Regions from separate parts of the Lysinibacillus sp. NPDC092081 genome, predicted to be linked through region 2. Evidence: riboswitches for the same ligand, from Rfam matches in the RefSeq annotation. Region 2 holds a riboswitch; each other region holds the start of a gene.
What was found. Region 2 has a riboswitch for S-adenosylmethionine ahead of ACIQLB_RS12485 (Na+/H+ antiporter NhaC family protein). Riboswitches for the same ligand answer to the same signal wherever they lie in the genome.

Region 1: another riboswitch for S-adenosylmethionine. It lies ahead of ACIQLB_RS23610 (O-acetylhomoserine aminocarboxypropyltransferase/cysteine synthase family protein); the one in region 2 lies ahead of ACIQLB_RS12485 (Na+/H+ antiporter NhaC family protein).
Region 3: another riboswitch for S-adenosylmethionine. It lies ahead of metK (methionine adenosyltransferase); the one in region 2 lies ahead of ACIQLB_RS12485 (Na+/H+ antiporter NhaC family protein).
Region 4: another riboswitch for S-adenosylmethionine. It lies ahead of ACIQLB_RS20340 (bifunctional homocysteine S-methyltransferase/methylenetetrahydrofolate reductase); the one in region 2 lies ahead of ACIQLB_RS12485 (Na+/H+ antiporter NhaC family protein).

What each region holds. Positions count from the first base shown of each region.
Region 1 is NZ_JBIVRU010000030.1:5,226-13,552, forward strand. It holds gene ACIQLB_RS23605 (glycerol-3-phosphate acyltransferase) at 1-581, opposite strand, end outside; SAM riboswitch class I at 840-953, shown strand; gene ACIQLB_RS23610 (O-acetylhomoserine aminocarboxypropyltransferase/cysteine synthase family protein) at 1,071-2,372, shown strand; gene ACIQLB_RS23615 (hypothetical protein) at 2,833-3,219, shown strand; gene ACIQLB_RS23620 (homoserine dehydrogenase) at 3,784-4,770, shown strand; gene ACIQLB_RS23625 (MerR family transcriptional regulator) at 4,829-5,059, opposite strand; gene ACIQLB_RS23630 (response regulator transcription factor) at 5,754-6,446, shown strand; gene ACIQLB_RS23635 (sensor histidine kinase) at 6,595-8,327, shown strand, end outside.
Region 2 is NZ_JBIVRU010000007.1:16,327-24,653, forward strand. It holds gene ACIQLB_RS12450 (ABC transporter ATP-binding protein) at 1-939, opposite strand, end outside; gene ACIQLB_RS12455 (VOC family protein) at 1,506-1,640, shown strand; gene ACIQLB_RS12460 (VOC family protein) at 1,637-1,927, shown strand; gene ACIQLB_RS12465 (hypothetical protein) at 2,231-2,404, opposite strand; gene crcB (fluoride efflux transporter CrcB) at 3,043-3,405, shown strand; gene crcB (fluoride efflux transporter CrcB) at 3,402-3,731, shown strand; gene ACIQLB_RS12480 (hypothetical protein) at 3,763-4,110, shown strand; SAM riboswitch class I at 4,380-4,486, shown strand; gene ACIQLB_RS12485 (Na+/H+ antiporter NhaC family protein) at 4,595-5,875, shown strand; gene ACIQLB_RS12490 (MFS transporter) at 6,074-7,273, opposite strand; gene ACIQLB_RS12495 (DUF2812 domain-containing protein) at 7,705-7,944, opposite strand; gene ACIQLB_RS12500 (M13-type metalloendopeptidase) at 8,288-8,327, shown strand, end outside.
Region 3 is NZ_JBIVRU010000002.1:25,697-34,023, forward strand. It holds gene pckA (phosphoenolpyruvate carboxykinase (ATP)) at 1-1,094, opposite strand, end outside; SAM riboswitch class I at 1,824-1,942, shown strand; gene metK (methionine adenosyltransferase) at 2,219-3,415, shown strand; gene ACIQLB_RS05010 (gamma carbonic anhydrase) at 3,586-4,107, opposite strand; gene ACIQLB_RS05015 (alpha/beta hydrolase) at 4,244-5,050, shown strand; gene ACIQLB_RS05020 (alanine/glycine:cation symporter family protein) at 5,178-6,680, shown strand; gene ACIQLB_RS05025 (superoxide dismutase) at 6,839-7,477, shown strand; gene mnmM (tRNA 5-(aminomethyl)-2-thiouridylate-methyltransferase MnmM) at 7,633-8,211, opposite strand; gene mnmL (tRNA modification radical SAM protein MnmL/YtqA) at 8,208-8,327, opposite strand, start outside.
Region 4 is NZ_JBIVRU010000019.1:43,003-51,329, reverse strand. It holds gene ACIQLB_RS20350 (GNAT family N-acetyltransferase) at 1-77, opposite strand, end outside; gene metH (methionine synthase) at 141-3,572, opposite strand; gene ACIQLB_RS20340 (bifunctional homocysteine S-methyltransferase/methylenetetrahydrofolate reductase) at 3,565-5,412, opposite strand; SAM riboswitch class I at 5,700-5,799, opposite strand; gene ACIQLB_RS20335 (protoporphyrinogen oxidase) at 5,924-7,312, opposite strand; gene ACIQLB_RS20330 (protoglobin domain-containing protein) at 7,577-8,327, opposite strand, start outside.

The DNA.
Region 1 (8,327 bases), on a different contig from region 2:
AGTCGCTTAATATTTTCGATATGCAAAATGATGGCTATACCAAAAAGTAATAGGGCTATAATCGTTGGGCCAACTCCAGGAATCCATAAATATGTGGCTATACAAAAAACGAGATAAAATTCAAGTACACCGACAATTAAATAGTTCGTCGTGATAGATAAAATAACAAATAAAATGAGTGCAAATAAGCCAATTTTCCAATCAATCGCAAGTAATATTCCTATGATTGAAGCAGTTCCTTTACCGCCATTGAAGCCCATAAAAAATGGGAAATTATGACCTAGAATGACGCCAGCAGTTACGATATAGATAAAGAGCCAAACTTGTGCTTCTGTTAATTGTGTTATATCTGCTAAATAGACATGTGCACCGATTATAGCTACAACGCCTTTACCGATATCGATTAGTGCAACTAATATGCCGTATTTCCATCCAAGGGAAAGTGTCGCATTAGAGGCACCTGCATTGCCATGACCAGTCTTTTTTAAATCTACCCCGGATAAAAACTGTGCAACTTTAGAGCCGTGAATACAGCCAATCAAATAACCAACAAGAAGAAAAATGATAACGGCTTTTATCATAAAAATCCTCCTTTCTAAATAATTGTCCCATCACTAAAAGTTAGGGATGACATTTGTTAAAACGTATATCATGTATATAAGTCGAAACGGAAATAAACCCACACTATGGTGATAAAAATAATAAATACCTAAAATAGTGTATGCGTTCGTATTACGTAAAAAAGCAGACAGAAGTTTCGGAAAAAATAAAATTTTAGTATTGACAGAGAAAAAGTCTATGTTTATACTGTGTAACAACGATGGAAATTGAATCTCATACTCTTATCAAGAGCGGCGGAGGGATAGGCCCTATGATGCCCGGCAACCAGTAAGTGACGAACTTGCTAAGGTGCTAATTCCTACAGATTCTTACTTGGATCTGGCAGATAAGGGGAGGAAAACTTGCAACCGCAACCCTCTTCTTAACTGAAGAGGGTTTTTGTTTTCTACTGAAAAAATCCTCCTCATCTCCGGTACCATCGTAAAAAAATAACCATTTGGAGGTATACAATGACAAATTTTAAACCAGAAACATTGCTGTTACACGGTGGCCAAGAGCCAGACCCGGTAACAGGATCTCGTACAGTACCCGTATATCGCTCAACGGCATTCGTTTTTAAAGATACTGCTCATGCGCAACGTCTGTTTGCCTTAGAGGAAGCTGGCAATATTTACACACGAATTACAAACCCAACTGTAGATGTTTTTGAAAAACGCGTCGCTTTATTAGAAGGCGGTACAGCAGCAGTAGCACTTTCATCTGGTGCAGCAGCAATCGCATTTTCAATTTTAAATCTTGCAGGGGCAGGTGATGAAATTGTCGCAGCTAGCTCTTTATACGGAGGTACTTATAATTTATTCGCAAACACACTACCGAACTATGGTATTAAAACAATTTTTGTAGACGAAACAAATCCAGATAATTTCCGAGCAGCTATTACTGATAAAACAAAAGCGGTGTTCGCTGAAATTTACGGTAACCCAAGTTTAAAGGTACTAGATATTGAAGCGGTAGCTAATATAGCACATGAAAACGGCCTGCCATTAATTATTGATAGCACATTTGCTTCACCATATGGCTCTACACCAATTGACTACGGTGCAGATATCGTTGTTCATTCCGCTACAAAATGGATTGGCGGCCATGGTACAACTTTGGGTGGCGTTGTGGTAGATGCAGGGAAGTTTGATTGGACTCGCGGACGTTTCCCAGGCTTTACTGAGCCAGATGCTTCTTATCACGGTTTGCGTTATGGTATTGACACAGCAGCGGCTGCATTTGCCACAAAACTGCGTGTGCAATTACTACGTGACTTTGGACCAACATTAAGTGCAGATGCAGCATTTAATTTATTACAAGGTTTAGAAACGCTTCATTTGCGTATTCCTAAACACAATGAAAATGCATTAGCGGTAGCCGAATATTTGCAAAACCACCCATCTGTGGAATATGTAAATTACAATGGCTTAGAAAATTTCCCTACCCATGATTTAGCAAAAAAATATTTGAGAAACGGCTTCGGTTCAGTACTTACATTCGGTATAAAAGGTGGACGTGAAGCAGGGCGTAAATTAATTGATAGTGTAAAATTATTCTCGCACGTAGCAAATGTAGGGGATGCCAAATCATTAATTATTCATCCTGCATCTACTACACATCAGCAACTATCAGCTGAAGAGCTAATCCAAACTGGCGTAACCGAGTCGCTCATTCGCTTATCTATCGGTCTAGAGGCAGTAGAGGACATTATTGCAGATTTAGAACAAGCTATTGAACAAGTAACAGCTTCACAACAAAAAGTAGAAGCTTAATAAATAAAACATATTGGCTAATGTTGTAGCGTTTACGTATTTTCTCATCCGATTGGCCTCATTTGGTAATGCGTCAAACGTTGCTGCATCATCCGCTCACCTCATTTGGTGAAATAACTGAAATTTTAACTTCTTTCAGCGGGTGCTAAAGCATCCCATTCCGGACGCAATTATGCCTCGGCATAATTGATAATTAATTAATACCTAGTAATTTTATAAGTATTATTGACTTATTTAATTCCTTGTTTTATACTAGGGAATAAGAAAAGTGTTCGAAGGGCTACCAACCTAGAACCAATTTAAAGCGCCGACTTGTTGATCGGTAAAGTGTTTTCAATCAATGCTCAAACTAATTTAGTTTCATAAGTGCTCCCCCACTTTTGAATATATACGAAGAGGAGTAGCTGCTCAGCCAGTAGCTACTCTTATCTACAAAACTGATGATAAAGGAGTGTTTTAAATGGGAAATGTGTATAGTGCGCAAAACATTGCATCTTATCTTATTTATGAGCTAAATGAAGGTCATGTGTTTGTGAACAACATGTCCATTCAAAACATACTTGCGTCAGTTGAGTGCAAATGGCAAGAGATCTTTGGACATTCTGCTTTTAAGGAAGTTGTTTATGTCAACGAGGAAGTCTATACAGTAAAAGAAATTTTCGAAGCTTATGAAGGCTATGGAACAAGTCATATTCCTCTACCTGCGACAGAGTATTATTTAAAATACGGCACATTCCAATTAGTTGAACGTACGTATGCAATACCAAATTTTACGCAAGAGGAAATAAGATTGGTGCAACAAGCTTTAATACAATATCGTTATAAATTGCTAGCCAAAGCTAGTTAATTATCCCTCATATAATTGGGCTCATTCTCTGCTGCTACAGGGAATGGGCTTTTTAAATTAGACGATGAAGATATACAGAAAAAATTTTTATTAATATATTTCAAAAGAACAATTTTTATGAATGTCTTTACATACATATATAATAGAAGAAAGGCATTTGTTTTTTAGATAAAGATTCGTCAAAATTTGTTCAATTATTATAGATCAAGTGAAAAATCACATAATAAAAGGAATGAAAACGATTTCCTTTGCACGTCTACAGGAAACAAATGTCCACCCTAGAAAGATTTTTCTTGTGCAATGTATGTATTTACGTTACAATTTTCTTTAAGTTGATTTTTGAATTATTTGAATTTGTTTGTTTCACAGTGTATCTTCATTCAGGATGTCTTTTGTAGCGAAAGTGAAACGCCATGACTAAATATCTGTCTGAAGACGAAGTGTTAGAAACACGGCAAACTGACCTGCTTTGTATAGTCGGCGCACAATTCAAAATCTATAAGAATTAAGCTGAGACGAAATAAATATAATGAAACTGCGGAATGTAAGTTGGAGGGAATAGGAATGGCAACTATAAAGGCAGCTATATTAGGATTTGGAACGGTAGGTCAAGGAATTTACCATATATTAAACGAAAAGCGTGAAGAGCTTAAAAATAAATTAGGAATTGAGCTAGAAGTAGCAAAAATTTTAGTTACAGACACTAGCCGTGAACGTGTACCAGGGACAGCGCATTTAATGACAACTAGTATGGATGAAGTCTTAGCAGAACCAGGTATCCAGGTTGTTTTTGAGGCGATCGTCAATGAGGAGCCAGCATTTACTTATTTAAAGCGCGCTGTTGAACATAAATGTCATGTCATTACAGCTAACAAAGTAATGTTTGCAAAACGAGGCTTGGAGTTACAGGATCTTGCAAAAGCAAACGGTGTTTTTGTAGGCTTTGAGGCAACGACTGCTGGCGGTGTACCAGTTATTAAAACGATGAAAAATATTTTGCTTGTCAATGATGTTAGTCGTATTCAGGGTGTTTTAAATGGGACATCCAACTATATTTTAACGAAAATGCGTTCACAGGGCTGGTCGTTCGAAACTGCTTTAAAAGAGGCGCAAAATTTAGGTTATGCAGAGGCAGATCCATATAATGATATCTCAGGCCAAGATGCCTTCAAAAAATTAATGATTTTAAGTGCTTTGGCATTTGGTGAACAACCAGATTGGGCTGACGTTGATGTGGTTGGCATTGATAGTATATCGGCAGAGCAAGTAAAAGAAGCGTGTGAAAAAGGCTTGCGTTACCGCCACGTTGCTGAGGTTGAGAAGCTAGCAGATGGTAAAGTGGTCGCAAAGGTTGGCCCGCAATTAGTGGATAAGGAACATCCGCTTTATCCAGTTGATGATGTCAATAATGCTGTGGCATTGGATACAAATTATATTGGCACATTAACGCTAATTGGACCTGGGGCAGGTATGTACCCAACAGCTAGTGTCATGGTTGAGGATTATGCGGAAATTATCGGTAAGCGAGCTGGATTTGTCGTAACGATATAATTAGATAGATTATGCCTATCATTCAACAATGTGCTAATTGTTTAATGATAGGCATTTTTTAATCCTCATCTTTAACATCGATATCCTCTGGAATAGGAGTATTCCGCCAAATTTCAATTTCCTCTTTAATACGATCTAACTGCTCAAAATAAGTGCTGAACTGTCCGCTATTAATTAGTATTTGATCACCGTCGTATACTGAACGGATACGGCCCTCGTAAACTAGGCGAAGTATTTGATCTTCTGGCATACCAAGTTCGATGGCTGTTTCTTCAATTGTTTTATACATATTTTCGCTCCTTTTGCTGTTTTTATTATAACCTCCCTTTAATAGAAAGCCTACTGTGGGTATATAAATGAAGGAAAAAGGAAAATGGTAATTGTTTGATTTTGGATAAATCTGTATTATTAATGTTAATGAGTGGTGACGGTCGAGGGGCAATAAATGATGTATCCTGAAATGGTCATGGAAATGGACAAGTATAGCTGCTACGAGCATTGCGTTATTCCAAGGTCTTTTTTTTTCATCAAATCGTTTAACCGGCGTAGCTATGGAACATTTATAAAATTGGTAGCGCTCCTGTCTTTTCTGGTGCTTTAGAATGGATACTATGGAAATCACACCCGACAAAGGTGTGGAGAATAGCAACTGTAATGACAATTCGTTAATAATGGGGAAGGGGCTGTCCCAGTCGGAACGGAAATCAACCCTACGTTATGATAATGAGTCACAATCAATTATGCCTCGGCATAATTGCGTCTGGAATCGACTTTGTCCTTAGGTCTGCACGAGGGCCGACACGATGTCGGTCACTCAGTCATTGCCCACAGTACGTGGCGTTCTTAGACTGAGTTCCTCTATTTCAGTGGATGTTTGGACACCTGCTGAAAGAAGGTAAAACCTTAAGAAATTCTTCATTTTTATAATAACTGGTTTTTAAGATTTAAAAGGTACACTATTAATTGAGAGCGAGGTGTATATCATGACGAAACTAACAGTTCTTGTAACAGACGATGATCAAGATATTCGTGATGGTATTGAAATCTATTTAAAGAATGAAGGCTACAATGTCATTAAAGCTGCTGACGGCTTAGAGGCACTCGAAAAATTAGAAGACAATGAAATACATTTAATTATTTTAGATATTATGATGCCAAATATGGATGGAATTACAGCGACGTTTAAAATTAGAGAAGAGCGCAATATCCCAATTATTATGCTTAGTGCAAAAGCGGAGGATGGCGACAAAATTCATGGTTTGTCTGTAGGCGCAGATGATTACGTCACAAAGCCTTTTCATCCATTAGAGCTGTTGGCTCGAGTAAAATCACAGCTGCGACGTTATGTACAACTTGGGACGTACAATGATGAAGCAGCAAAGGTGGAAATCGACGGACTTGTATTAGATGAAGATGCAAAGGAAGTCATCTTAGAAGGGGAGCCTGTTCGATTAACACCAATCGAATATAAGATTACGGAATTATTAATGAAAAATGTAGGGCGTGTATTTTCGATAAGAGAGATTTATGAGCGTGTGTGGAATGAGGAAGCTTACAATGCAGAAAATATTGTGGCTGTACACATTCGAAAAATACGTGAAAAAATTGAAGCAGATCCGAAAAATCCACGCTATTTAAAGGTGGTGTGGGGCGTTGGCTATAAAATGGAAAAATAAAATAGAGCAGTATGCTACAATTGCAGGGTTTGTAGCAGGGGTTATTGGACTAATTTATTTTGGTGTGTATGCGTATCAGATAGTAACTTCCCGCTCTTCGGGGATGCTACAATTGCTCGAGAGAATTTTTTAGAGAGGAGTTGAAAGTATGTTAAAAAATTGGAAATCTCTTCTTGCTCTTATATGTTTAATTTGGGTAATTTTTGGTATATTTACATTCTCAAAAGTCGGGTATCAATATATTGGAAAGTCGTATTTTCAATCTGAAACTTTCCAGCAAGAACTTGATAATTTTCAGTCAGAATTAGGACCATTAGTGTTAAATATACCAACGGCTGAGGATTTAAAAAGTAAAATTGTGGTGACACAAAGCGAAATTGAAGAACATCGTAATCGCTATGGAACAATAGGAGTACAGATAGATAATATTAAAGCTCAATATGAGGGGCGTATTCAAGAAGCTGCTAATGTAAATGCAACGGATTTAAAAACAAAGCTTGAGAAAGAGCGGGATGCAAAAATTAAAGATATTACGACTAATTTTGAGGATGATGAGCATGTCCGTAAAAAAATTCTAACTCAAAAGGAAGAGCTTGTTGATAAATATATAAAGGCAGCTAAAGAAGAAGCAAAAAGTTTTGTGAAAAATAATAATTACTGGTCTTATGAATTAACGAACACTGAATCAGGTAAAACATTTCGTTCGGGTGATGTTTCGGATAGTAGTGCGTTCAAAATAAAGTATACTGGGCAACATCCATTATCTACTTGGAATATTAGTGCTAATTTAAACCAAATTTTTTATCAAACTGATATCAACTTTGATACAGAAAATTTAAGGGAAACTTCTGATTACACTGGTATCATAACCATCTCAAAAAAATCAGCACAAGCAGTAGACATAATGGAAGGCTATAACAATTTTACAAGCCGTCAATACATTTTCTTCTTTATATGGTTAACGAGTATTGTGGCAGCAATTTTTGCATGGAAAGGGCGTAAAGAAGTACTGCAGGTGGTACAAGGTTTAAAGGAAAAAGAAGCTCTTGCAAAGATGAGAATTGATTACCAAATCGGATTATTATTAATAAGTGCATTCATTTATATGGTAGCATCTGAAGCTGCCTTTGGATCGATTGTAAATGTTTTCTATGAATATAATTATGTACGTTATTCAATGGATTGGTTGTTTAAAATAGGTGCCTTGATCATTATTGCTATGCTGTTCTTTGTGCAGCTAATTTGGTTGTATGACCGAGTGAATACAGCACAGAAATTAGAGGAGAACTTAAAAGCTAGCTATTTATGGTCACTTGGCGAATCAATGACAGATTTATTTATAAATCGTTCCATTGCATTACATGCTATTGTCATGATTGGAGCAGCATTTTTTGGTGGTGGAAGTCTTATTGCTTCAATGTTTAGAGGTGGTGGATTCCCCGTTCTAGTATTGGGCATCTGCGCAATGATCGGTATACCAGCCATGATTCTCTTCCTTTCTAGAATGGGCTATTTAAACCGAATTATGAAGGATACAAAAGACATGGCAGAAGGACGTTTAAATCGCGATGTCAAGGTAATGGGCAAATCACCACTCACGGGCCATGCAGAAAATCTTAATCATTTAAGAGAAGGCGTAAGCACGTCTATGCATGAGCAGGCAAAAAGTGAGCGTTTAAAAACAGAGCTTATTACGAATGTTAGTCACGACTTACGCACGCCGTTAACATCTATTATTACGTATACAGATTTATTGAAAAATCCTGATATTACAGAGGAAGAGCGTAAACAATACATTCATATCCTTGATAAAAAATCAGAACGTTTAAAATTACTGATTGAGGATCTTTTTGAAGTGTCTAAAATGGCGAGTGGTAATAT
Region 2 (8,327 bases):
CTGTACACGATCAAGAGAAGCGTTACCTTGCTGCATCACATTTATAAGTTCCCCAATTGCAAATATTGGCCAAACTGCTAGCCCCAAGTAAACATTGAACGTTACAAGCTGCCCTACTGTCATAGCCTCAGTCGCTACTAGATGAGCACCATAGCCAAGTGCTACAACATAACTAATCCCAGTACCGACCTTTGTAATCGGTCCAAATAAGGCGTTAATTTTTGCTGTATGCATATTTTTTTCATAGACAATCTCGCTCATCTCTGCAAAATCTGTTTCGTCCTTTTTTTCTTGTACGTATGCCCGTACAACTCGCACACCTGCAACCGACTCTAGAACACTATCATTTAGCTCTCCAAAAACATCTTGCGCCTTCATATAGCGTTCATGCACAATCTTCCCTAAATATTGAATAAGAATGGCCATGATCGGCACTGGCAGCATTGCAAAAAAAGTAAGCTTCCACGAAATCATAAAACCCATGGCAAAAATAATAAAGCCCATGTAGATTGTGGAATCAATCAGTGTCATAATCCCGAAGCCAGCAGTCAACGACACTGCGTTTAAATCATTCGTCGCACGTGCCATTAAATCTCCGGTACGATTTTTCTCATAAAACGTTGGTGTCATGCGCAAAAAATGCTGCATAAGGTTGCGGCGTAAAATTTTCTCTAGGTTAATAGCCCCTTCAAATAATCTGAATTGCCACACAAAATTAAGGACATAACCCCCAATCATGATACACACAAAAATCAAAATATACTTCGTTAAAAGAGCTGATGTCATTTCTCCAGCAGTCAATATATCAATAATTGACCCTAGTAAATACGGTGGAACAACTTCTAAACCACTTGCTATCATTAATAGCAAAACGGCTATAGTATATTGCTTCCAGTATTTCTTAAAAAACCAGCTTAATTTACTTAAAACATCAAACATACTTTATAACCTTCTTTCTCTAGTGCTGTTAAAGCTGTGCTACCCACTATCCATAAATTTCTTGATGAAAATCATTTTTTGTACTTTGTTTCGCATACACATACACTCCCTTTTTTGTTATCACTACAACCCTTTTTTGCAACAAAAAAAAGACACATACCCCCAAAAAAGAGCATGTGTCTCTTAATAAAAGGCAAGGAGTTACCCATGCCTTTTATTGCAATGTAAAATAATATGTTAGAAGACATGGACAATGTATGCAGTTGTGCTTTGATATGATACTGATAAAATTAACATCGTCATGCCCTCCTTTACTAAAATTTGTTATAGTGTTCTTGAAGATTATCACATCTTAGAAATATTTGTCAACCAGCTTGCTGTTATTTTTTACGTTTTTCAAGAAATAATTAGCGCTTTAAAGCAACGAATTGCTAAATTTAATATCCAGGAGTAAATCATTCGGAGAACCTTACATTTAGCATAAAATACTAAAATTTTTTATATTGACTTTAACGCTACGTAAACCTTTATGGTTAGTTTGTATTAACCTAAAGGAGGAAATAGACATGAATGAATTTTATCAAATGCCCTTATTCGTGAAGCTAAAAGTAAGAGATATTAAAAAGTCAAAAGAATGGTATGCAAACGTACTAAGTTTCAATTCAGTATTTGATTTTCCAGATGCTAAACAACTTCAATGACACATTTAAGAGGAACAAAGTACCAAGATTTGATGCTGTTAAAGGATGAAGAAGTCAACACTTCTGACTCAGTCATTATTAATTTATTCTCTCATGATATTCATAGTATTTATCAAGCCGCACTGGAAAATAAAACAAATATCATTCAAGAACCGACAATTCAACCATGGAATGCAAAAGAGTTAACTATAGAAGATCCAGATGGGTATATTTTCACAATAACGGAAAGTGTCGATTCCAACAAAGACTTTGATACTGTCATTGACAACGTTAAAGGTCAATTATAGTAATAATAAATTATGACATGATTGCAACAGACACATTCGAAGTCATTTCGAATCATTCACCTATTATTAATTTTAAAAAGCGTTTGCCTGTTACACTACTTGGTAAAAAAAGAATCAAGTTTACGATGAAAGAAATAAAATCGGTAAGTAGTATCCTTGATTCCCCACGAATTGACAATACGATTACTGTGTTAAATACAAATTTTTCAATTAAAACATGTTATTGAATCATTGCTGGAAGACCCTAACGAACAAAGCTAGTTTGATAGGGTCCAAATCAATTTATCGGAACAATTTTTAGATTTATCGCCCTAATTTTTTTAATTTATCACCTAACTTTAATTTATCGCCTAACTTTTTAAATTTATCACCTAACTTTTTAAATTTATTGCCTAACTTTTTAAATTTATTGCCTAACTTTTTAAATTTATTGCTTAACTTTCTAAATTTATCGCCTAACTTTAATTTATCGCTCATCTTCCCAATAAAATTAAAGAATAGCAAACACGGAGACTGTCCCTTGATTTCCATTAAGGGTGTAAAAATGCCGTCTATCTTTGCTCACTCCAACATCCCTCGGTGCAAGTTGAATATAAGAGACACGAACGCCAAACTGAAACATCGGTTACTGTTTTGAATTTTACAGTGTGCTTTTCAAGGCACCGGCTCTATTATTATTATTATTTAGTAATTTATTATTTAGTAATTAATTATTAATTATTAATTACTATTGACGGTTTTTCCGTTAGCGGGTTTTCCGTCAACGGATTAACCGTTATCGGATTATCAGTCGACGGTGTAATAGTATTTGAATACCTAAAGAGTTTCTCGTTCAGAACTACTTAGATAATGCTTCCTTGTTAGTTATATACATATAAAGAGATGATATAGGGACATTAACTACAAAGTATTTTGGCAGGAAATATAAGAATTTTAGTCGACAATATAATAAAATAGTATTCAAAAAGTCAAAATAAACTATAGAACGAAAACATTTGATCCATAGTTAGTAAAACGGTGATATTTTTGAATTTATATAGCTATAGAAATATATCTAAAACGGGTGTCTCATGATACACTTTTCAATATAGACATTTTAGTAAGGAGTCTTTACTTTGAAATCATTTTTAGCTGTTGGAATTGGTGGATTTTTGGGTGCCATCTGTCGATATAGCCTTGGTCTAGCACTTTCAAATAACGGTGATTTTCCATTTGCGACACTTTGCATAAACTTAATTGGCTGCTTTTGTTTAGCTTGGCTATTTACAACGTTTACAAAGCGTACACCTATTATTTTAGGAATTGGTACCGGCTTTTTTGGTGCCTTTACAACCTTTTCGACATTTTCTTTAGAAACGCTATTACTTTTGCAGGATAGTAAGTGGTTACAAGCCGTTCTTTATATTTTAGTAAGTGTATTTGGCGGTTTAGCTTGTGCATGGCTAGGACTTAAACTAGCAAAGGGGCGCATCTTATGATAATTATTGGTATCGGTGGATTTTTGGGTGCACTAACAAGATTTTATCTAGGAAGATTGATTGTCCATACATACCCATGGGCAACATTTTTTATTAATATAACGGGTTCTTTTGCGCTTGGCTTTCTATTTGCATTACATCCAAGTGATTGGATTTGGCATTTTATAGGGCTGGGTTTTTTAGGAGCCTATACGACCTTTTCAACATTTGGTTTTGAATGTTTGCAGCTCTTAGAGCAAAAAAAATGGAGACAAGCAATAATTTATATATGCACTACAATTTTATTCGGTTTACTTTTCGCTGCACTCGGCTTTTTCCTTGGATAGCAGCAATTTATGAGATACTAGAGGTGATTTTGTGACACAGCCATCAATTGAACAATTACAAGCACTCGAAGCTGAAATTGAACAAACACTATATACTTTAATCGACCTAGAACTAGCAGAAAACTTTCCAGAAATGAATACACGCTTTGCACAATTACTTGCAAAGATTCAAGCAGCTCAGTTAATTAATTATAAACTTGATGTCCTCGTTGACCCTCAAGCATTTGCGACAGAAACATGTATTCTACTACAAAGTTTAATAGAGGCAAAGGCTAGACCACATAAAAGACAACGACTCCTAACACATCGTATGATTTTAAAAATATGGCTACGTAAAAATCAACGCTTTATGAATGAATTTTTACCACAAATGTTTTAGGCGCCTCTCGATCTCTCAATGGCGCCTACTTTTAAAGTGGCAATTGTTGCGACACAATTTTATTTCCCCCTTTCAATTGTTAAATCAAATTATGCTGCGTAAGAATATTAAACCCTTCAACAGCAGCCACTTTCCTACCCCCTAATCCTCTTACTTGTTCAATTCCCTTAATTATTGTAGCTTTGAAATAAGGTTTGATTAAAAAAATGTTGCAAATATTGATTTTTTATTATAATATTTATTATTGTGAAAAAAAATAATATATTTGCTTCTTATCAAGAGAGATGGAGGGACTGGCCCGATGATATCTCGGCAGCGGAACTTATGCTTAAGTTACTGTGCCAAATCCAGCAGGCAAAGGCTTGATAGATAAGAGGAGTGTTTTATAATATAAGGCCTCTTCTTGTTATTTCAAGATGAGGCCTTTTTTCGTAAAAAGAAATGGACAAAAGACGTGTCCAATTTTATTTGTTGGGGGTAAACAATGAAGAAAGCGAATCCATGGGCGCTGATCCCATTTGTTGTTTTTTTGATTTTATTTATTGGTTCAGGGGTTATTACAGGTGATTTTTATGCCTTCCCTGTCATTGTAGCCATTTCCATTTCAGGCGCTGTGGCTCTGGCAATGAATCGAAAAGAATCGTTTGCGCAAAAGGTTGATATTTTTTGCAAAGGCGCAGGAAATGTAAATGTCATGCTGATGGTTGTTATTTTTCTCTTGGCTGGGGCCTTTTCAGCGGTAGCAAAAGGCATGGGGGCAGTGGACTCCACTGTTAACTTTGCTTTATCAGTCGTCCCGTCAAACCTGCTTGTCGTAGGCTTGTTCATCATTGCCTGCTTTATCTCCCTGTCAATGGGTACATCGGTGGGAACGATTGTTGCACTGGCGCCAATTGGAGTTGGGGTAAGCGAGCATATCGACCTTTCCATGGCTTTAGTAATGGCAGCGATTGTTGGCGGTTCGATGTTTGGCGATAATTTATCCTTTATTTCGGATACAACAATTACTGCCGTTCGTTCACAAGGCGCACAAATGAAGGATAAATTTAAGGTGAATTTTTGGATTGTGTTACCGGCAGCTATTGTAACGAGCATTATTTTAGGGATTATCACAATGGGTGAAACGGCACAAGTGGAGCATTTAAGCTATAGCTGGGTAAAAATTGTTCCCTATGTTTTGGTCATTATTTGTGCGTTAGCTGGAATGAACGTTTTCCTAGTTCTGGCGTTTGGGATTGTTCTCGCCGGAGCTGTTGGCTTAGCGGATGGCAGCTATCATTTAATGAGCCTTTTCCAGAAGATTGGTGAAGGGATGGCAGGCATGTATGAAATGGCATTTCTTGCGATATTAATAGCTGGCATGGTGGAGGTTATTAAGTTTAACGGAGGAATTGACTTTCTGCTTCACCTTGCGACAAAAAGGATTAAATCGAAAAAAGGTGCTGAATTTGGTATTGCCGGTCTTGTAGGGCTAACTAATTTATCGACGGCCAATAATACGATTGCTATTTTAATTGCTGGTCCACTGGCAAAAAATATTGCTGAACAGTATGAGATTGAGCCGAGAAAGTCCGCAAGTATATTAGATATTTTCTCCTGTACGATCCAAGGCATTCTACCATACGGAGCCCAATTCCTGGCAGCCGCGAGCGTAGCCGGAATTTCGCCAGTGAGCATGCTGCAATACTCTTTCTATCCAATCCTTATAGGAATTTGCGGAATCATCGCTATCCTTATCGGATACCCGAAAGAAAAGAAAGCCTGAACTTCATCCCTTTTAAAAAATATTGATTTACCATTAAAATAATCCAATTGTTTTGAAAAAAGATTAATCAAAACAATTGGATTTTTTATTTGAGGCTATTCATTTTTTGTGAAAAATTTTGATAGCGCTTAGGATACGTTCCCCAGCTTATAGAAAAAATTCAAACGATCTGATAGAGTCAATACTTAAAAGTTACAATTATACTTTCTCGTTAGTTAATTCGTAACGTCTATATTTGACCATAAATCCAATTCCGAGAATAGGTCCAATCGCTAAAATTGTAAAGACCCACTCCCAACCAATGATCCTCTGAATAATAGGGATTAGATTTATAGAAAATATAGTAAAGAGGAACCCAATACACATTTGAAATGTAAGGGCTGTACCTACATAATCACCTTCAGCTATTTCTGAAACTGCAGCAGAAAATTGGGCGGAATCAGATATGACAGACATCCCCCAGATCATGGAAATTAATAAGGTTAACCAAATATACTGCCCAAATGTAAAGCCTATTACGATCGAACAGATAGCACTAATTAACATAGAAATAATCGTTAAATTGGCTCTTCCGATTTTATCTGAGATTAGTCCCCCTATCACACAACCAATCCCTCCAGCAATTCCAATTGAAATAAAGGAGGATAATGCAATGAACCAATGAGGAATATCTGGTGAATAGGTTAAGAAACTAGCTGTCAAAAATGCAGGAAGCCATGTCCACATCGCATACAATTCCCACATATGGCCGAAATAGCCATAGTTCGCAAGCATTACTGGTTTATTCAGAACTACTTTTTTTATTAATTTTAAAGAAAAATGCGTTTTATTGGGTAAAATCGGAGCATCTTCTAAAATATAAGTAACTATTATAGCCGATAATAAAGCCAATACTGAAGTACTAATTATCACGAGTTTCCAATTTAACGAAGAAAAAAACATAACTACAAAATGTGGTAATGATGATCCTAATGTTACTGCTGCTATTAAGACTCCAATTGCAAACCCACGTTTTTGGGGGAACCATTGTGATAAAATTTTCACAGCTATTGGATAGACTCCAGCGAGAGTTATTCCAGTTAAAATTCTAAGTAGAATACCAAAAAAAGCGTAATTAACGAAAATTAGCAAGACATTTAATAGTGCACCTAGAAAAACTGAAGTTGCAAAAACTTTTCGGGGATTAAAGCGGTCCGCAACCCCAAAATATGAACTAAACAATGATCCTATTACAAAGCCAATAGGAATAGAAGCTGAAAGCCAAGCTTCTGAATTGGGGCTAAGGTTCCAAATTTCAATTAATTCGGGTGCAATCACTGATGCGCTAAACCACAAGCTTAAAGCACATAATTCTGATAATCCAATCCATACCAATGCTCTCCAAGAACCTTGAATCAAACTATCCCCTCCGAAACAAATATGAATTACAAAAAATAATGGGTTAACCCTTCCCCAAAATCAAAATCATTCCTTCAATCATATTTCAAATCGAAATGATACGCTAAAAGAAAAGGTTGGATTGTCATTTACACAAAATATTTACAGTCCATTACTAACAAATATGGTATAAAATCCACCTGCATCTTATTATAGATAAAATAAAAACAACCTACTATTATTTCTTATTGAAATTACAGTAGATTCTCGTATTTTTATACTATTAATTAATATTGTGAAACAAGTTAAATAAGCTTGTACTTGTTAAAATTACCGTACAGTTTGAGGTTTGTAACCATTCACTTAAAAGTTTAATTGTCTTATTTACCTCCCTCATGGCATCATCATATAGTGTATAGGTCCTTATAAATAGGTGTTGTTTCTGAAGCTACCTAAAAAATATGCATATCAGTGCTTGAGCAAACATGTGTCCAGCCACCGTAAGCAAATAGTTCAAAATACTCCTCTTCTTCATCCTTCCGTAATTTACGATAATCAATACTAAAGGCTGTTTTCGTATAGATTGTTACTATAAATACATAAAGAATATAAAAATGGTCAATAACTAAATAATCATCTGATACTTCCCCATCCAAGTTGAATTCAATGGAGTATGCGCCAATTTCGATCAAAGTAAAAAAATTTACAGTAAAGAACACAAACGTTTCAACAATTGAATCTATATTTTAATTATATCGATTTTTCTTCCATATCAGGACGTTCTTATTTGACCCTTACAATTCACTCTACAGTGATACTATTATAGTGGAATTTTTAACTAAAAAAATGACCTTACTTGTGGTATCGCTCTAGCTTAAAAGCTCTAGACTAGATAATGCTCTCTTGAAAATGAAAAAGCTCCTTACATATTTTCAAACTGAAATAAATCAACTATAATGGAATATAAATGGTAGAAATGATAAATTCTACTCATTTATCTTTATTTATACAAATCTACTGTAGAGGAGCACGAAGATGAAAAAGAAGTTTTTATCCTTACTCATGACCATAATAA
Region 3 (8,327 bases), on a different contig from region 2:
ATTGCTTGCTCTTTTGTTAATTTACTGATTGGAGGTAATACACCAAATGCATCAGCTGTTAAGAAGATGATTGTTTTTGGGTGACCTGCAACAGATGGATCAACAATATTTTCAATGTATTGAATTGGATAAGCTACACGTGTATTTTCTGTTAATGAACCATCATCATAGTTACAAACTCGAGTTTCTGGATCAACAGCTACGTTTTCTAGAACAGAACCGAAGCGGATTGCGTTGTAGATTTCTGGTTCTTTTTCAGCAGAAAGGTTAATTGTTTTTGCATAGCAACCGCCCTCAATGTTGAATACACCGTTATCAGACCAACCATGTTCATCGTCACCGATAAGCTTACGATCAGGATCAGCTGATAAAGTAGTTTTACCAGTACCAGATAAACCGAAGAATAATGCAACATCACCAGCTTCACCAACGTTTGCTGAGCAGTGCATTGAAAGGATGCCTTGTTGTGGTAATAAGTAGTTCATAATACCGAAAATAGATTTTTTGATTTCACCAGCGTATTCAGTACCACCGATTAGGATAATTTTCTTTTCAAGTGATACAATGATGAATGTTTCAGAAGCAGTGCCATCAACAGCAGGGTCTGCTTTAAAGTTAGGAGCTGAAATAACTGTGAAGTCAGCAACATGAGAAGCTAATTCTTCTTTAGTTGGACGGATAAATAATTGATGAGCGAAAAGATTGTGCCAAGCATATTCATTGATTACTTGGATGCTTAATTGCGAATCTTTGTCAGCACCAGCAAAGCCTTTGAATACGAATAATTCGTCACGTTCTTTTAAATATTTTACTACTTTTACATATAAGTTATCGAACACTTCAGAAGAAATTGGTCGGTTAACTTTTCCCCAGTCAATTTTATCCATTGTGCTATCTTCTTCTACCGTATATTTATCTTTAGGTGAACGACCAGTGTATTTGCCAGTTTCTGCACGAACTGCGCCATCTACTGTTAACATAGCTTCACCACGAGAAGTAGCCTTTTCAGCTAATTGTGGTACTGAAAGTTGAACATTAATGTTACCGCCGCTTAATAATTCCTTCAGTTCGTTTGCAATTTCTACTGAATTCATCGATTAAATACCATCCTTTTTTATAGTATTCCCTAGAGTCGAGGGAGATTTTCTTAATTTCAAAAATAGTATAACACAATTGCTTAAATAATCTATACTAATTCGGAAATTATTTTTCAGATTTTATTACTTTTCAAGAAAACGACAAAAAGTAAATTGATTCGTTTTGATAATGTTTTTTACCCTATAATAAGTGATCACACAATCACTTTCGACACAGCAAAATTGCGTTTGGAAGCTCTTAACTAACATGAGGTTCGCACAGGATGTGAAGTCTTAGCTGGTTTTTTATCAGTTGGGGTTTGTCGTCAACTGAAATGAGGCTACAATCATATTCATCCACCACATGTTCTGTAGCTACAAAATGTGCTTTAAAGGGGTCACACATATGTTAACACATGATGTGAGGTGGAGAATAGGGATTATTTTGTTTCAAATTACAGCATAATCCAAATTAGTTTCTTGTTTAATCCCATACTTTCTTTATAAGAATACAATCAATTATACCTTGGCATAATTGCGTCCAGAATCGGCTTTGTGCTTTGGCCATCAGTTGTTTATTGTGCGAAAGCGCAGTGCTAACGTAGCGGCAACAACATGAGGGCCGATACGATGTCGGTCATTTCGGTAATGCCACAGGTTCAGCGGATGTTTGGACACTCGCTGAAAGAAGCTAAAAATATTTGACAACGTTCTACCTTTTACGTATTATGAGATATTGAACGGATACTCTTATCCCGAGCTGGTGGAGGGTCAGGCCCTGTGAAACCCGGCAACCTGCATGAACTATTTCACGACATGCGCTGGTGCCAACCTGATGCAAGGGAAAGCCCCTTGAACGATAAGAGTGAAAGGTTACGAAGTCATTATTCCTTTCCTCATGTTAAGTAAGCGTGAGAAAAGGATTTTTTTATTGTTAAAAACGAATGTAAAGGTAAGCATATAGTCCTTTCCTTATTATAATGACGGATCTTTCGAAAACCTCGTGTTAAGAGCGGCAGCTGTATATTTGTGCAAAAGTAAAACGACAGCAACAACGGCTTGAGAGTCCAATCCATAGGGGCGGACTTGACATGGGTAATGAGTACCGTATTAATTCGCAGTAAGTAATAGGAGGAAACCAAATGACAAACCGTCGACTGTTTACATCAGAGAGTGTAACAGAAGGACATCCAGACAAAATTTGTGATCAAATCTCGGATGCCATTTTAGATGCTATTTTAGTAGAAGATCCAAACGCGCGTGTAGCGTGTGAAACAACAGTAACAACAGGCTTAGTTTTAGTAGCAGGAGAAATTACTACTTCTACTTATGTAGATATTAAAGGTATCGTTCGTGATACTGTAGCAGAAATCGGTTATACACGTGGAAAGTATGGCTTTGATGCTGAAAACCTAGCAGTACTTGTTGCTATTGGTGAGCAATCACCTGATATTGCTCAAGGTGTTGACCAAGCATTAGAGGCGCGTGAAGGCTCTATGACAGATGCTGACATTGAAGCAATTGGTGCAGGTGACCAAGGCTTAATGTTCGGTTATGCATGTAACGAAACGCCAGAGCTTATGCCATTACCAATTAGTTTAGCGCATAAACTGGCTCGTCGTTTAACGGAAGTACGTAAATCTGGTGAACTAGCATATTTACGTCCAGACGGAAAAACACAAGTAACGATTGAATATGATGAAAACAATGTACCAGTGCGCGTGGATACGATTGTAATTTCAACACAGCATGACGAAGAAGCTACACTTGAGCAAATTCAAGCAGACGTAAAAGAATTCGTTATTGCTCCAGTTGTTTCAAGTGAATTACTAGATGCCAATACTAAATATTTCATCAACCCAACTGGCCGATTCGTAATTGGTGGTCCAAAAGGGGATGCTGGTCTAACTGGACGTAAAATCATCGTTGATACATACGGTGGCTATGCACGTCATGGTGGAGGTGCTTTCTCTGGTAAGGACGCAACTAAGGTAGACCGTTCAGCGGCATATGCAGCACGCTATGTGGCAAAAAATATCGTAGCAGCTGGTTTAGCAGAACGAGCTGAAGTACAACTAGCTTATGCGATTGGTGTTGCTCAACCTGTATCTATTGCTGTTGATACATTTGGGACAGGAAAAGTTACGGAAAGTGAAATTGTAAAATGGGTACGCGAGCTATTTGATCTACGCCCAGCAGGGATTATTAAAATGCTTAACCTTCGTCGCCCTATTTATAAGCAAACTGCAGCATATGGTCACTTCGGTCGTACAGACTTAAATGTACCTTGGGAACAAACAGACAAAGCTGATGCATTAAAAGAAAAAGCAGGCTTATAAGCTATTCAGCTAAAGTAATGAAGAGCTGAAAAAATATTTTAAAATACTATTACAGAAAGGGGCTCAACATTCTAATAGCCCCTTTTGCTGTTTTTATCGAAAAAGAGAAGCTCCTAATCATAATTATGTATGGCTCGGTTGTTCAAGCAAACGTGGAGCTGTTGAAATAGCTATTTATTTTCTGTTTGAAGTGATTTATAGTATTGTCCTTTTTCTATATATTCACGTATGATGCGTTCCATATCTTCCTTATCTTCATCATTTAATTCTCTTACAACCTTTGCAGGACGACCTAATGCTAAGCTATTTGGAGGAATGACTTTGCCAGGAGGTACAAGACTACCCGCCCCAATGAATGCACCCTCTCCAATCTCCGCTCCGTCTAATACTATAGAGCCCATACCTATTAAGGCTTTTTTACGAATCGTACAGCTATGTAAAGTTACTTGATGTCCGACTGTTACTTCATCTTCAATAATGAGCGGATATTTAGGGCTTTGATGTAAGCAACAGAGGTCTTGAATACTAACTCGTTTTCCGATAATTGTTGGTGATACATCCCCTCGAATAACTGTGTTAAACCAAATTGTTGTTTCAGCACCTATTGTAACGTCACCAGTAACGGTTGCATAATCGGCAATAAAAACAGATGGATCGATATTGGGTATTTTACCTTTAAATGGATAGATCATAAGGATCGCCTCTTTTCTTTCTATGATGTAATATTATCGTATCAAATACGCAACTTGATGGAAATATAAAATTAAAATGAGCTAGATATTCCGATATAATCATTGTGTAATTATTTTTTTAGGAGGACTATGTGAAATGTGGAAATGGGAAGCTGATGGACAAGCAAAGGCTGTGGTTGCTATTCTTCATGGTGCATATGAAAATCACCGATGGTATGCATGGCTTATAGAAAAACTTAGATTGGAAGGCTTCCACATAGTCATGGGGGATTTACCTAACCATGGAGTAAATGTAGGATTTTCTCGTGTTCACGATGAAGATTTTAAAGAATACAATAAATATACAAGGCATTTAATGGAGAATGCTTTTTCGTATAATTTACCTGTCTTTTTAATAGGACATGGGCTTGGTGCGACACTATTACTACATACCATGCAAAAACGAAAATATGAATGCGCAGGGATTATCTTAACTTCACCTTGGCTTCATTTAAAGCTATTGCCAGGTAAACTATCAAATGCTTTAACTAGTTTAAGTGCCCTGACTGCAAATGTGAAGCTGACCCATGAAATTACATTAGAAGCATTAACGCGCAGTTTAGAAGGTAGAGATGAGATGAAGGATGAGGTTCCCTTTTCGTCAGTCGTTTCAGTGAAATGGTATCGAGAACTACAGCAAATGATGCGCAATTTAGTGTTATTGCCTAAGGCTGAATTCCCTAATATGCCTATGTTAGTTATGACAGCTGAAAAAGATAATATTACTGAAACTAAACAAACACGTAACTGGCTACATCAGATGGAATTTACAGAGTTTCAATTCAAAGAATGGGCAAACTGTTATCATAATCTATTTCATGAAGTAGAGCGTGACGAGATTTTTGTTTATATACGTGATTTTATTAATAATGCTCTTCGAAGAATTGGCTATATAATTGAATAGTGAATTACCTCTCCAATTAACTAGAAAAATAACTAACTTTTCGTTACTTGAATATAATATTGTAATTTTCTGAAAAATGTAATACTATAATGACTTAAAGTAATATTTTTCAAATCGGAGGGGTAAAATGGAAACGATTGTTGGGAAAATTAATGAGATTTTATGGGGACCGTGGTTTATTTATGGCATTTTGTTAATAGGCCTCTTTTTTTCAATCATTACACGGTTCCTACAAGTAAGACACATTAAAGATATGTTTGTTTTAATGTTTAAAGGCGAAAAATCAGAAAAGGGGATTTCATCTTTCCAGGCGATGTCTATCGCATTATCTGGTCGAGTAGGAACAGGTAATATTGCCGGTACAGCTACAGCAATCGGGATGGGGGGACCTGGGGCTGTTTTTTGGATGTGGGCAATCGCCTTTATCGGTGCGGCAACTGCTTACGTTGAGTCGACATTGGCTCAAATTTATAAAGAAGAGAAAGATACAGAATATCGTGGTGGGCCAGCTTTTTACATAGAAAAAGGAATGGGGCAAAAGTGGTTTGCAGTTATTTTTGCTGTTGCCGCATTAGCTGCCATGTTAGTTTTGATGCCGGGTGTTCAATCGAATGCAATTGCGACAGCGGTTGAAAACGCTTTCGATGTTAAGACTTGGATTACAGGACTTATTATTGTCGTCTTATTAGGTACTATTATTATCGGTGGGATTAAATGGATTGCCAATGCTGCACAGATCATTGTACCGTTTATGGCATTAGCATATATTCTGATGGCCATCATCATTATTGCAATGAATATTAAAGAAGTACCAGCTGTATTTTCATTAATTTTTTCTAGCGCATTTGGTGCACAAGAAATCTTTGGTGGTATTATTGGTTCCGCTATTGCATGGGGGGTTAAACGCGGTATTTATTCAAATGAAGCAGGTCAAGGGACAGGTGCGCATCCGGCAGCGGCTGCAGAAGTATCACACCCTGCTAAACAAGGTATCGTCCAAGCAGCTTCTGTATATATTGATACTTTATTAATCTGTACAGCTACAGCATTTATGATTTTATTTACTGGTATGTATAATGTACACGATGAAAAAGCGGGTGCTGATTCATATGTTTATGTTGGAGATTTCAATAAAGGTGGATTATCTGGAGAAGAACAAATCACATTTGCGAAAAGTATTAAAGAAGGCGCAGCATACACACAATATGCAGTTGACTCTTCATTACCAGGTTTTGGGGGACCATTCGTAGCGATTGCATTATTCTTCTTTGCTTTTACGACAATTATGGCATACTACTACATTGCCGAAACAAATGTGGCTTATCTATTCTCAGGAGCTACTGAAAAAGTCGTCATATGGCTGGCTAAATTTGCAATTTTAATTTCTGCGTTTTACGGTACAATCCGCACATCCGATCTTGCTTGGGCTATGGGGGATGTTGGACTTGGCTTAATGGTTTGGATTAACGTTATAGCGATTTTAATTATTATGAAGCCTGCTATAGTCGCATTAAAGGATTATGAGAAACAGAAAAAAGAAGGAAAAGATCCTGTTTTTGATCCTCGTAAACTAGGAATTAAAGGTGCAGATTTCTGGGTGGATTATAATGAAAAACGTAAAAATAAATAGACAATAACGAGAAAGCTATCTAATAGATGAAACATTCTATTAGATAGCTTTTTTGTTTTATAAAAAAATTTCTATTGACGGCAATAGAAAAAGAAGGTATATTTTGTCTTAAGGAAATTATCTTTCCTTTAAGAAACTTTTTGGGAGGGGGTGAAAAAATGACCGTGTTCCATTTACCGAAACTATCATATGATTATGATCAGTTGGAGCCCTATATTGATGCTAGAACGTTGGAAATCCATCATTCTAAGCATCATGCTACGTATGTAAATAATTTAAATGTAGCCTTAGAAGGTCATAAGGATTTACAAAATCAGTCGTTGGAAGATTTATTAAGCAATCTTGATGTACTTCCAGCTGACATTCAAACAGCCGTCCAAAATAATGGTGGAGGACACTATTGCCACAGTTTATTTTGGGATTTGATGAGTCCCGATGGTGGTGGTGAGGCAAATGCTGATATTGGAAAGGCGATTGATTATCATTTTAAAACGTTTGATAATTTTCAGGATCAGCTTTCTAAAGCAGCCATTACTCGCTTTGGAAGTGGATATGGATGGCTAGTGCTGGATGGTGAACAATTAACCATTATGAGTACAGCTAACCAAGACACACCTTTAAAAGAAGGGAAAATTCCTCTACTCATTATTGATGTATGGGAACATGCATATTATTTGAAATATCAAAATCGCCGGCCTGAATTTGTTACGAATTGGTGGAATACTGTCGATTGGGAAAAAGTCAATCAACGATATGTGGATGCAATGAAACAACAAACACTTTTAAAATCTAACTAGCTAAAGTTAATTAAGGTAATTTGACATGAAAGTAAAAGTTAAGTACTCCTCCCATCCCCCGCGCCATCGGGGGATATTTTTTTTCTAAATAAAAAGGCATGATTCCAATGCTCCATCGGAATCATGCCTTAAATAAATTTTGATATTGAAACGATCTAACTTAACGAGTGATCTTTCATTTTTTCTAAAGCAATCACAAAGGGAGGATCATTTTGTTGATTTAGAAACTCGTATTTTAATACGTGCACATATTTTTGGGGAAGTTGACTCACATATTCTATCACAGCATCTCGTTCTTCCTTACCACCCTGATGACCATGATAAATGACAAGGACAATAAGACCACCGATTTTGAGCAGCTTTAGCAAATCTTCAATGGCTTGTATCGTAGTATTTGACTGTGTAACGATGTCGTGATTACTACCAGGCAAATAACCAAGATTGAAAATTGCAGCAGCTACTGGCTTGTGCACATAGTTGGCTACTTCTTCATGCCCTCTATGTAAAACAAGTGCACGATGCTCTAAGCCATTGTCTAAAAGGCGATGGAGAGTCGCATCAACAGCACTCTTTTGAACATCAAAGGCGTATACTTGACCTTCATCGCCGACAAGCTGTGCTAAAAATAATGTGTCGTGGCCGTTTCCTGCTGTGGCATCCACTACAGTGTCGCCCTCTTCAACTGTATCTTTTATCAGCTGTTGTGCATATTGTAAAACGCGTTGTAGCTTCATTTCGTAACCTCAGCTTGATAAAATTTCCCTTGCCAGCTTCCACGGCGTTCAAGCTCTGCATCAATTCCATTTAATACTTCCCATTTATTAACACTCCACATAGGGCCAATCATTAA
Region 4 (8,327 bases), on a different contig from region 2:
GCTTTGCTCGTTAAAATAATGTCATTGTAAATATCTAAAACCTCAGGTAAATCTTTCTCTTCCATTAATCGAATCATCATGCTCACGTCCAAACTTTAGAAGGGGTTAATTACTATTAGATTTTACTACTTTTTCTGGCATCACACATTAAAGTACCTCGCATCTGGATGTGCAAAGACGATTGCTGAAACAGAAGCTTCAGGTTCCATCATAAAGCCTTCCGTTAAATGCACTCCAATGTCCTCTGGTTTTAATAAGCCAAACAATTTCTCTTGATCCTCTAAGTTCGGACATGCTGGATAGCCAAATGAGAAGCGCTGTCCTTGATATTTTGCCGCGAAACGATCACGCATCGTAAATTCTGTCGCATCTGGGAAGCCCCACTGGTCACGAATTTCTTGGTGCATACGTTCCGCAAAGCCTTCCGCAAGCTCAAGGGCTGTAGATTGTAATGCATGACTTTCAAGGAATTTCCCTTCCTCTTTTAGCTGACGAGCCTTCGCCATAACCCCTTGTCCTGCCGTTACCACCATTAAGGCAATATAGTCCATTTCACCGCTTTCAACTGTTGTTAGGAAATCTGCAAGACATAAAAACGGTTCAACTTGCTGACGCGGGAAGGTAAATCGTTCAATTTCTGTTTTGCTATCTGCTGGATCGTAAACGACTACATCATCCCCATCGGCTTGGGCAGGGAAAAACTGATACATACCTGATGGTTTCAACAGATCCCTTTGTAAATAATCGTCGACTAAATCTTTTAACTCCGTTGCTCTTGCATCGCCAGCATCAAGTAATTGCTGTACTTGACCCTTTAAACCTAGGTGATGTCCTAGTAATGTCCGCATATTAACATATGGATATAAATGCGAAACAGCATATTCTCTCTTTACATGGCGTCGCACATCAGCTGGAAGAAAGACAGTCGCTTCCTTTACCGTGCGCACAGGCTTTACAGTTATTTCTTTTGCAGGGCGAGCCGCTCTTTTTTCGTCTGCCTCTAAGCGTTTTTCACGCGATTCCTTAATTTCAGCTAAGAAATCTGCACGTGTATCTATCCCCATTAACCGATTTGCCTGCTCTAATCCTTGCATCGCATCCTTTGAATAAATGACAGGTCCATTATATTCGCCGGCAATTTTTGTTTCAGTAAAGCGACGGGATAATGCCGCTCCCCCTACTAAAATAGGTACGTCAATACCTGCTTCCTTGAAATCTTGAGCTGTAATAACCATTTGCTGCGCTGATTTTACAAGTAAGCCTGAAAGCCCGATGAAATCTGGCTTTTCCTTGCGAATCGCTTCTATTAACTGGGCAGGTGTTACTTTGATGCCAAGATCAATCACCCTATAGCCATTATTACTTAAAATAATATCAACAAGGTTTTTCCCAATATCATGCACATCGCCTTTTACAGTTGCAAGTACCATCTTCCCCTTGCCAGCACTCTCTTCATCTTTCTCCATAAATTGCTCTAAATGTGCCACCGCTGCCTTCATAACCCCTGCTGATTGTAATACTTCTGCTACGATCAGCTGATTATCGTTAAATAAGCTGCCAACCTCTGCCATTCCATCCATTAATGGTCCATTAATAATAGCAAGCGGTGTTTCGAAAATTTCACGAGCAGCCTCTAAATCTTCAATAAGCCCTTCTTTTGTACCCTCTAAAATATAGTAAGCTAAGCGACCTTCTACTGTTTTTGGAATATCTGCCTCTGTTTTTTCCTTCTTTTTATCACGATAGAAATCCGTAAAGACTGCTAATGTTTCATCATTTGTATGAAAGAGTAGATCATTTGCTAGCTTAATTTCCTCCTCAGGAATGGATGCATAACGTTCTAGCTTCTCCGTATTCACAATTGCATAATCTAAACCAGCCTGTGTACAGTGATATAAATACACAGCGTTTAATACTTCACGACCTACTGGTGGTAATCCGAACGAAATATTACTTACACCAAGCACCGTTAATGTACGAGGCATTTTTTCTTTAATAAGGCGAATTCCTTCCACTGTTTCAAGCGCTGAGCCAATATACTGTTCATCTCCTGTACCTACAGGGAACATTAGTGGGTCAAATATAATATCTTCAGGAGCAATACCCCATTTTTCTGTTAACAATTTATATGAACGCTCAGCAATCTCTAGCTTGCGGTGTCGATCAACCGCCATGCCTTGCTCATCAATTGTCCCCACAACTAAAGATGCACCATATTTTTTCACTAGCGGTAAGACTGCGTCAAAACGCTCCTCGCCATCCTCTAAGTTAATCGAATTAATGATAGCTTTCCCTTGAGAAAACTTAAGTGCTTCCTCAATTACTTTTTCATCTGTTGAGTCAATCACAAGAGGTACTTTTACTTTTTTTACAACCTCCTGCATAAAGCCACGTATATCCGCTAGTTCATCGCGGTCAGGATTTGCTAAACATATATCGATAACATGTGCTCCATTTTTCACTTGAGCTCGCGCAATTTCTGCCGCTTCCTCAAACTTCCCATCAATAATTAAATTTTTAAACTTACGAGAGCCGATGACATTTGTCCGTTCCCCAATAAATAATGGACGCATAGAATCGTCATACACTAATGGCTCTATACCTGATACTACATGACCATGTGTTGCATCTGGTAATTGACGAGGCTTTTTGTCCTTTAGCACTTCTCGAATAGCGGCAATATGCGCTGGCGTTGTACCACAGCATCCTCCAACTATATTCAGCCAGCCCTTTTCTGCAAAGCCTTTTAGCTTTTGTGACAGTGATTCAGGTGATTCATGATAGCAGCCTTCCTCATCAGGTAAGCCTGCATTCGGATAACAGCTAATATAGCCTGTTGAAAGCTCTGCTAGTGAACGGATATGATCCGTCATAAACTCTGGTCCGGTCGCACAGTTTAAGCCAACTGACAATGGTTTAATATGCTCGATAGAAATGTAAAAAGCATCAATTGTTTGACCAGCCAGTGTCGTTCCCATCGGTTCAATTGTTCCCGATATCATCACAGGTAGCTCTTTTCCAGTTGCTTCAAAGGCACGAGATACTCCCAATGTTCCTGCCTTAACATTTAGCATATCCTGACTAGTTTCTAGCAAAAGGACATCTGATCCGGCTTCGATTAATGCCTTTGCCTGAACATAAAAGTTTTCCTCTAACTCATCAAATGTAATACCACCTGTAACCGACAAGGTTTTTGTAGTTGGTCCCATAGCCCCCGCAACAAAACGTGGCCAATCGGATGTAGAAAACTCATCCACTACTTTGCGTGCAATTTCCACAGCACGTTTATTAATTTCTTCTGCCTTCGCACCAAGATCATATTCATTTAATACAAGTGGTGTACTTCCAAATGTATTTGTACAAATAATATCTGCGCCAGCCTCTAAATATTTTCTATGAACTTTTTCAAGCACATCTGGTCTAGTTAGCACAAGATTTTCATTACAGCCATCATATTCCTCGCCGCCAAAATCCTCTGCTGATAAATTTTCATTTTGTAGCATTGTACCCATTGCGCCATCAAGAATTAAAATTCGTTTCTCTAGTTGCTCTTCAATCAAGTGCTTAGCCATTTATACTTACCCCTTTTTTCTGTTCATCCAATTGCTCAATAAATTTCATCAATTCTAGTGTCATATCATAGCGTAAAAACGGTGTGATGAGGTAAATACCATTGAAATACTCCGCTGCTACTTCTACTAATTCCTTAGCAATTGCAATCCCTTCTAGTGTTGCGCGTTCCTTATCATCGCCACAAGCCTTCATACGGGCTAACGCTTCATCCGATAGTTTGATACCCGGCACTTCATGATGCAAGAACTCCGCACTTTTATAGCTCGTTACTGGCATAATGCCTATATAAATTGGTGTTTCTAAATGCTTTGTTGCCTCGTAAATTTCCACAATTTTTTCCTTTGTATAAACAGGCTGTGAAATAAAATAATCTGCCCCATGTTCAATTTTCTTTTCTAATCGAGAGACAGCGCGATCGAGCACACGTACATTAGGATTAAATGCAGCCGCTACAGAGAAATTCGCCTTTTTACGAAGTGGTTTCCCTGAGAAAGATACACCTTCATTTAACTGTTTTATTAATTGGATGAGCTCCATTGAAGAGACGTCATAAACGCTAGTAGCCCCTGGAAAATCACCTACCTTTGTCGGATCTCCAGTAACTGCTAAAATATCATGAATCCCTAGTGCATTTAATCCCATTAAATGTGATTGTAGACCAATTAAATTACGATCTCGGCATGTTATATGTGTCAATGGGCGTACCCCATGCGTTTCTTTCAGCAAGGCACCCATTGCGACATTACTAATCCTTGGAGAAGCGAGTGAATTATCTGCCATCATGACTACATCCGCGCCAGTTTCATATAACTTTTTTGCACCTTCAATAAAACCTTCGATTTCTAAATGTCTTGGTGTATCTAACTCCACAATAATCGAGCGTTCACGTTTTACTTTTACATGTAATGGCTCATAATTTGCTGGCTCTGCCTCACGTACAACCTCTACTTTTTCTGGCTTTGCATACTTTTCCTCGACCGGGGATAGCTCATCTAAGTACTTTTTCGCTGCAGCAATATGCTTTGGTGTCGTACCACAGCAGCCACCAATTAAACGTACCCCCTGATCACGAAGCTCTACAGCTGCTCGACCAAAATAATCTGCCTCCGACTCATAAACAACACGGCCATCCTCCAAATCAAGGAGAGAGGCGTTCGGATATGCTGACATAAATGCCTTCTTAGGAAGTTCTACTCCTTCGAATGCTTGTATAGTATGGTGAGGACCTAAGCGACAGTTAACACCTACGATATCAGCACCTAGCGCTTCAAGTTTATGTAAGGCGTTATTTAAGCTCATTCCATTTTGCAAAATTCCGGGTTCGTGCATAGAAACTTGAGCAATAATCGGTAATTTCGTTTTACCTCGTAGCATTGTTAAAGTCGCTGTTAGCTCTTCAAAATCATAATAAGTTTCAAGTAAAAGGCCATCTGGATTTCCTGCAAGTAAAACAGTTGCCTGCTCATCAACTGTTGCTAAAATTTCCTCTAACGTTGCGTCACTTTTACGAATACCACGGATTCCCCCAATAGTACCTAAGACAAATTGTCCACCATCTACCGCTGCTCGTTTTGCAATCGTTATCGCGGCTTCATTAAACTGCTGCACACGAGATTCTAATCCATAGCGGGCTAATTTTATGGCATTAGCTCCGTAAGTGTTCGTTTGAATAATATCGGCACCAGCTGCTATATATTCTCTATGAATCTTTTCAATTAATTCCGGTCTCTGTACATTCATTTCCTCATGGCAGTACTCCAAGCCATAGCCGTATAAAACCGTACCAATTGCGCCATCTGCTGTTAGAACATGCGTTTTTAACCTTTCAAGCAATCCCATAAAACTAGCCTCTCTTCCCTTTTCTATCAATTATGCCTCGGCATAATTGCGTCTGGAATCGGCTTTGTGCTTAGGCCTGCATGATGCAGGTTAGTTAGCCGTTATCGCATGGATGCGATGATTTTAGGCTAACATCCTTTTTAGCACTCCTTTCCGATTTCCATGACATCCGCCGGAGGCTTTAACTTCTTTCGGCGGATGTTTGGACACCCGCTGAAACAAGTTAAAATAAAAAAGCCTTCTTTTATAAAAAAAAAGAAGGCTTTACGTTTCGTAATTGTTTTTCCTTCTCATCTTCGACACAACGGTCTTCTGGATTTAGCACCTGACAATAAGTTGGTTGCTGAAGCTTCATAGGGCCAGTCCCTCTGCTTCTCTTGATAAGAATGTAGTATGAATTTTTTAAATAATTAAAAGAATCATATCCTTTACGAACGATTGAGTCAAGACTATTTCACAGAACAGAGGATAATTTTACGAAAAACATTATATTTTGATTCAATTCAAACAATTATGATAGTTTTTCAGCAAGTTCCTCACCAATTTTTTTACCATTTTGAATACATGCACCTATGCCCACTCCAAAATAAGAGCATCCCGCTATTGATAAATTTGGATAGTTTTTCTCAAGCTCTTGAACGAGGCCTTGCAACGCTTCACGATGTGCCAAGTCGTACTTGGGCATTTGGTCGATCCATTTTGTCACGTCAACAACAGTTGGTTTTTCCTCGATCCCCAAGCTTATTCTTACATCCTCTAGAGCAACAGCTGCTAACTCTTCATCAGTCATCATACGCAATCTCTCATACTCAGGGTTAATGCTCTTATAAAAAAGTCGTACAAGTAATTTCCCTTCTGCTGAGGTGTGTTTCCACTTGTGACTTGTCCACGTTGCTGCATTACAAATAACATCCGAATTATGTGACACAATATAGCCTGTTCCATCTGCTGGTAATCTATTATCGGGTACATCAAATCCTAAGTAAATTGTAATGGCGGATGCAGTATTGAATTGTTTAAAATAGCAGTTCAAAGATTCATCCTGCAATAAACTTTGTACCGCTTCATTTGGCAGTGCCATTACAACATGATTTGCTTCCATCATTTTACCGTTTGCTAATGTAACAGAGTATTGATTCTCCTGCTTTTTAACACTAGTAGTGGCTACCCCTTTTATAATTTCTACATCCGTTAATGTTTCTTCAAGTCGATCTATTAGTGATGATAAACCATTTTTAAATGAAATAAATTTTTTATTGGCTGCTTTCACAAACTGTTCTCTGTTTGCATCGAAACCTTTAATAATACTACCGTAATCATTTTTGTAATCGATTAAATAAGGTAACGTGGAAGCAATGGAAAGCTGATTTAAATCTCCTGAATATACACCTGCAAGTACGGGCGCTATTTGGTTTTGAACAAGCTCCTCACCTAAATAGTATGTTAAAAATTCCCCAATAGAGCTTTCCTTTGTAAACACTTCATTTGGCATTGTTAAATCTTTTAATGCTTCTTTTTTACCTTTCTCTGATACAAGCGTGCTTTCTTCAAGAGATTGTAAGCTCATAGGAATACCAAACGTTGAGTCTGCAGGGATGGCATGTAGCTCATTATTTGTGTATATATACGAAATGCCCGTTTCGTTATACACAAGATTTTGTTCAAAATTAAGTTCTTCTACTAACTCCATGACACCTTTATGACGCGCTACAATAGAATCTGCTCCTGTTTCCATGATGAAGCCTTGTTCATATGCAGAGTGAAGCTTGCCACCAAGGTATGTACTCTTTTCAACGAGTACAAGCTTTACATTTAAGTCTTTCTCCTGAACTTGGCGTTGTAAATAATGCATCGTACACAATCCCGTAATTCCGCCACCTAATACAACAACTGTTTTCATATTAACCGCCCCTATTTTTAGTTCTTTATTTCAGTATAAACTTTTTTTATCGAAAATTATGTTAAACCCTTTACAAATTTAGCAAAAATGGAGCTATCCAGCACATTGGATAGCTCCATCTTTTTCATATTCAAATAGCCTATACTCGCTAGAGGCTTTTATCTACCTAACGGAATTTATATATTAACAGTTGATATAGTGTTATTTGTGCCCTAAGTGTGTAGCGCCTAAAAAAAATAGGAAACAACAATTTCTTTGCCTTAATTAATTTAAATTTTGTGTAAAGCTAGCTAATTTTCCAGCAGAATTTTTCACTTCATTAAAGGCAATACCTAATTCACTTAGTACTTCTACTATTGCTTGTACTTCTTTTTCCATCCGACCATTTTGATCTTTGGCTTCAGTCATAGCTTCTAATATGTTAGTAAATTGTCCTTCTGTTTGAACCATATTTTCCTCACCAGAGGCTACCTCTTCTTGAATATTACTAAGCGAATGAACAAGTTTATCTGTCCGTTCATTCGTTTTATGTAGTAAAGTCGCTACCGATGTGACAGATTCCTTTGTTTGAATCGATAGTTTCCTTACTTCATCTGCAACAACACTAAAGCCTTTACCCGCTTCTCCAGCACGAGCCGCTTCTATTGCCGCATTTAATGCCAACAAGTTTGTTTGATTAGCAATATTTGTCACAACATTCATAATCGATTCCATTTCCTTTGACATATCTGACAACTGTGCAATATTTTCCGCAATATCATCAAGCGAATAAATAATATTACTCATATTTTGCGATTGACTCTTTAACCGTTCACGACCTTCTAATGCCTGACTCTCAGCCATAGTCGAAACTTGAAGTGATTTTTTCGCTAGTTGTTTAATCTCATCTGATTGTCCACTTAAGCGATGAAATGAATTGTTCGTTTCCTGAGATATTGTGGCAAGACCTTCTGAAGACTCTACGATTTCTTGCTCTATCGCTTCTTTCCTACGTTCCATTTTTTCATGAAGTTGC